2 regions of the Microbacterium sp. ZW T5_56 genome follow, and region 1 is predicted to be linked to the other one. Evidence: riboswitches for the same ligand, from Rfam matches in the RefSeq annotation. Region 1 holds a riboswitch; the other holds the start of a gene.
The links. A riboswitch is a leader RNA that binds a small molecule or an ion and turns the genes downstream of it on or off. The one in region 1 is predicted to bind FMN.
Positions count from the first base shown of each region.

Region 2: another riboswitch for FMN. It lies ahead of ACI3KU_RS09790 (riboflavin synthase); the one in region 1 lies ahead of pnuC (nicotinamide riboside transporter PnuC).

Region 1 is NZ_JBJDRI010000001.1:203,319-205,759, forward strand. It holds gene ACI3KU_RS00935 (acyl-CoA synthetase) at 1-163, shown strand, start outside; gene ACI3KU_RS00940 (amino acid transporter) at 156-554, shown strand; gene pnuC (nicotinamide riboside transporter PnuC) at 609-1,283, opposite strand; FMN riboswitch at 1,358-1,486, opposite strand; gene ACI3KU_RS00950 (phosphotransferase) at 1,557-2,387, opposite strand; gene purB (adenylosuccinate lyase) at 2,387-2,441, opposite strand, start outside.
Region 2 is NZ_JBJDRI010000016.1:73,017-75,457, forward strand. It holds gene alr (alanine racemase) at 1-659, opposite strand, end outside; FMN riboswitch at 784-939, shown strand; gene ACI3KU_RS09790 (riboflavin synthase) at 1,047-1,676, shown strand; partial or broken gene ribB (3,4-dihydroxy-2-butanone-4-phosphate synthase) at 1,673-2,269, shown strand; gene ribH (6,7-dimethyl-8-ribityllumazine synthase) at 2,299-2,441, shown strand, end outside.

The DNA.
Region 1 (2,441 bases):
GGAGTTCACGCTCACCGGCGTCACCATCCTCGTGGGCGTCTTCGGCGGCTACGCGGCGATTGTCGCGGTGCACCAGGCGATCCTCGGATTCTCGCCCGCGCGGCCCGCATCCTCGACCGAGCCCGCGGCGGCCGCCGTGACCGGGAAGGCAGACAATGACTGACCACCAGCCCACCACCCGCAAGGACCTCATGCGCCCCGCGCAGATGCTGGGTCTCGCCGCGATCTGCGCGGTCTTCGCCGGCGTGGTGACCGCGCTGTCCATGGGCCTGCTGCAGAACCCCACCAAGCCCGGCTGGTCGGATGCGCGACGCGCCGAGGTGCACCAGGAGATCGTGTCCCACGCGGCCATCGGCGGGCTCGTCGCCGCAGGTATCGCGTTCATCGTGGTGCTGCTCAGCATCTCGCTGCTGCTGCTGGCCGTGAAGCCCGCCGACGTCACGCGCACCATCGATCGCCCGGTGCTGTACGACTCGAAGCCCGGTGAGGCTCCCGCGTCCGCTGCGGGAACGACGGGTGTCGAGCCGGGACCCGACGACCGGCATCACGGCTGAAGCGGGTCCCCGCTGACACGAACGCCCCGGCAGTCTGCCGGGGCGTTCGCTCGTTCAGGCCTGAAGCGTGTTCGCGATCTGCCGACTCCGACGCCACCAGACGAAGAAGCCGACCAGCGTGAAGAAGCCGTAGAACAGGTACATGAGGCCGGAGGCGTAGTAGCCGGCGGAGAACAGCAGGGGCACGCCCACGATGTCGACGGCCACCCAGATGAGCCAGAACTCCGTCCATCCGCGCGCCATGCCGTACGTGGCCAGCAGCGATCCGACGAAGGTCCAGGCATCGGCCCACACGGGGTCGTAGGAACCGAGCGCGCCGAACAGTGGGGTGAGGGCGGCGGTTCCGGCCACCATCACGACGGCCAGTCCGATGCGCGTGGGCCAGCTCGCCCACCGCGGCTCCACGGCCTCGCCGGTCTGCCCCTTCGTCTGGCGCCAGCGCACCCAGCCATAGATGGAGACGGCGATGAACATCACCTGACGCCCCGCTTGGCCCAGCAGGTGCGGCAGTGTGGAGGCGGGATCCAGGATCGAGCCGAGGAACACTGTGAGCAGCAGGGCGTTGCCGATGATGCCCACGGGCCAGGCCCAAAGTTTGCGCCTCATGCCACCGAGAGCCGAGGCGAGGCCGAAGATGTTGCCCACCACCTCGCGAACCACGAGGGTCTGTCCGTTGCCGAAGTCGATGTGCGCGTTGAACGCGTCGATGAGCCACCGCAGGATGTCCATTGTTCTCCCTTCCGTTGCGGCGGCTCCGGGGGAGATGGACGCGCGGGGCGCGGGTGCGCGTCCGTCACGTCACATCCGTGCTTCTCCCATCCAGACTGTGACTGTCGGTCCTGGAATCCCACCAGGTCAACCGGTGCCTCGAGAGGCATCGGGTCGCGGACTTTGACCGCCGGCTCGGAATTTCACCGACCCCGGAGCACGTGTGTGTCGTTGCCATTGTGGCATCACTTGCAACTCGCCGCCGCTCCCACGTGTTCCGCAGCAACCTGGCGCTCAGAAGGCCGTGAGCGCCGCCGTCAGCATGCGGTGTCCCTGAGCCTCGAAGGCCTCGTCTCCAACCTGGTGGGCCCATACCGCGGTGGCGATCGCCTGCCGCAGCTTCTCGAGGTTCCAGGTTTCGTCGCGCGGATCGTCGCCGTAGCCGTCGAGGAAGGCGGCCTCCAGCCCCGGAGCGATCAGCCACTGTCGCGCGTCCATCCGCGCGAGATCGGTCTGCGGCGGACGCCAGCCGAAGCGACCGAAGTCGATCACCCGCACAGTTCCGCGGTCGATGAGCCAGTTGCGCGGCTGCCAGTCGCCGTGGGTCGGAACGATGCGCACGGGTCGCGCGGGTGCCGCGTTCAGAATCCGGCGGGCCTCGTCAGCGACGGTCGACGGCACGCGGTGGGGACGCTCCAGCCAGGCGAGCGTCTTCGCGTTCTCCTGGGCCTCGAGGTCGTCATCGAGGCGAGAGCCCTGGCCGTGGAGCAGCCGCAGCAGCTCGCCAGCCTGCCGATACGTGTCCGCCGCGTACTCGGCGGGTGAGCCCTCCACGAGGATTCCCTCCTGGTACTCCAGCAGAATCACCCCGGCGTCGGCATCCGCGTGAAGCATCTGCCCGGTCTTTCCTGCCTCGAGGAGCGGCCGGGTCGCCCCCTCGTGTGCGGCGATCTCCCGCCGCAGGTGGTGATGCGCTTGCGGTCCCGCCGCCTTCACGATCCGATCGCCCGCCGCGGTCCGCACGTGCAGCACCACGGTGTCGAGATTCCACGACATGTCCGCCACGAGCGAGGCGTCGCCGATCCACGTGTGGACCAGCGAAGCCTGCGTGGGTGTCAGGGGCATCAGATCCCGCGGGCGAGTTCCGCAGCGACGCCGATGTAGGTGCCCGGGGTGAGC
Region 2 (2,441 bases), on a different contig from region 1:
ATTCGATGCATGTCGAACCCCGCTCCCACACCGGTCAGCGTGGCCGCGGTGCCAGCCAGGTGCAGCAGGCGGGGTGCCAGTGCGCGGCGTCGTGCCGTGCGCACGGCGTTTCGGAAGATGAGGCGCTCACGCGCATTCTGAGGATGCTCCGGCACGTCAGCGCAGGACATGTGTCCCATCACGCCGACGACACGGACGACACCGGCGACCTCGTACCCGTGAGCCAGCGCACACAGCTGCGCCCACTCCGAGGCGGGGCAGCCGTCACGCGAGATTCCGAGATCGACGTGGAGGTGTACGCGGGCCACGCTCCCGACGGCCCGCGCAGCCAGGGCGACCGCGTGCAGCAGGTATGCACCGGACACGGCGAGATCGATCTTCGCCGTCACCGCCAAGGCGAAGTCGGCATCGGGTGAGTTCAGCCAGCTGAGGATCGGCGCATCGATCCCCGACGCCCGCAACGCGAGGGCCTCCGCGATCGACGTCACGCCGATCGCGCACGCCCCGGCGGCGAGCACCGACGCCGCGATCGATCCGTGCCCGAAAGCGTCGGCTTTCAGCACGGCCATGACCCGACCGCCGGTCAGCTCGGCGAAGCGGGCCGTGTTCTCTCGGATCGCCTCGTCGTGCACGACAAGTTCAGAGACGCATGAGGACATGGATCCAGCGAACACAAAGCCGTGTTGCCCCGTCGTATGCGGTTTTCGATATGCGGACGATATGTGACGTCGTGCCAGCCCGACGGGCCGCGCCGTGTGCGCACGGGGTTACACTCAAAGCGACACACGTGCTCCGGGGTCGGTGAGAATCCGAACCGGCGGTGACAGTCCGCGACCCGCAGAGGCTTGCCTCTGCGGTTGACCCGGTGAAATTCCGGGACCGACGGTGATGGGTCTTCGCTTGCGAATGACCCGAGTCCGGATGGGAGGCAGCACGGGTCGCAGATGGATGCGCTGAGCGTGCCGTCGGCGATCGCGCGTTCCCTCTTGCGCACCCGGACACGGCTGACAACAGCCGGAGCCGCAGGCGTCCGGGAGAGGAGAACCATGTTCACCGGACTGATCGAGGAGATCGGCGAGATCGTTCGCGTCACCGCGGGCCCCGAGGTGGTGCGATTCGCGGTGCGTGCCCCGGAGGTTGCCGCCACGGCGAGCCTCGGAGAATCCATCGCGACCGACGGCGTCTGCCTCACCGTGGTCGCCGTCGCCCCGGCAGGCGCCGCCGACGAGTACGAGGTCGAGGCCATGCCGCAGACCCTGCGCGTGACCACGGCAGGCGAGTGGGCTCCGGGCGCGCACGTCAATCTCGAGCGCGCGCTGCGTGCGGACGCTCGCCTGGGCGGGCACATCGTGCAGGGGCATGTCGAGCAGACCACCGAGGTGCTGTCGGTCACCGATCACCCCGACTGGCGCGTTGTGCGCATCGCTCTGCCCTCCGAGGCCGCACCGCTCGTCGTGGACAAGGGCTCCATCTGCGTCAACGGCATCTCGCTCACGGTGTCCGCCGTGTCCGCCGCAGCCGAGACGGCCGGGTGGTTCGAGGTGTCGTTGATTCCCGCGACCATCGCGGCCACGACCCTGGGCGCCGCACGAGCCGGCACGCGCGTGAATCTGGAGACGGACATCCTGGCCCGCCACGTCGCCCGCCTCGCGGAGTTCGCCGGGGTGTCCCGATGACCGGCATCCCGGCAGCGCTGAGCGCCCTGCGTGCGGGTCGACCGGTGCTGGTCGCCGACGATGAGGGTCGCGAGAACGAGGGCGATGTGATTCTGTCTGCCCAGCTCGCCACCCCCGAATGGATCGCGTGGACGGTCCGTCACACCAGCGGCTACCTGTGCGCGCCACTGCCGGCCGAACTGGCCGATCGGCTCGAGCTTCCTCTCATGGTGGAGCGCAGCCAGGATCCGCGCGGCACGGCCTATACGGTGTCCGTCGACGCTGCCGCCGGCGTCACGACCGGGATCAGTGCGACCGATCGAGCTCGCACGCTGCGCGCGCTGTCCGACCCCGGTGCCACGGCGGCGGACCTCATCCGGCCCGGGCACATCCTGCCGCTGCGCGCGGTGGCCGGCGGTGTCCGCCAGCGCGCCGGCCACACCGAGGCCGCCGTGGATCTCATGCGTCTGGCGGGTCTCTCCCCCGTTGCCGTGATCGCCGAGGTCGTGCGCGACGACGGCGAGATGATGCGACTGGCCGAGCTGCTCGAACTCGGCGCTGCCGAGAACATCCCCGTCATCACCATCGAAGAGCTTCGCCAGTTCCTGGACGCAGCGGAGAACAGCCTGAAGGGACATGCAGCATGAGCGGTACCGGACCCGAACTGGAGGTCGACGGCACGGGCCTGCGTGTCGTGGTGATCGCGGGAAGCTGGCATACGACGATCTCGGATGGGCTGATCGCGGGCGCGGCGCGCGTGCTCGACCGGGCCGGAGCCGAGTGGGC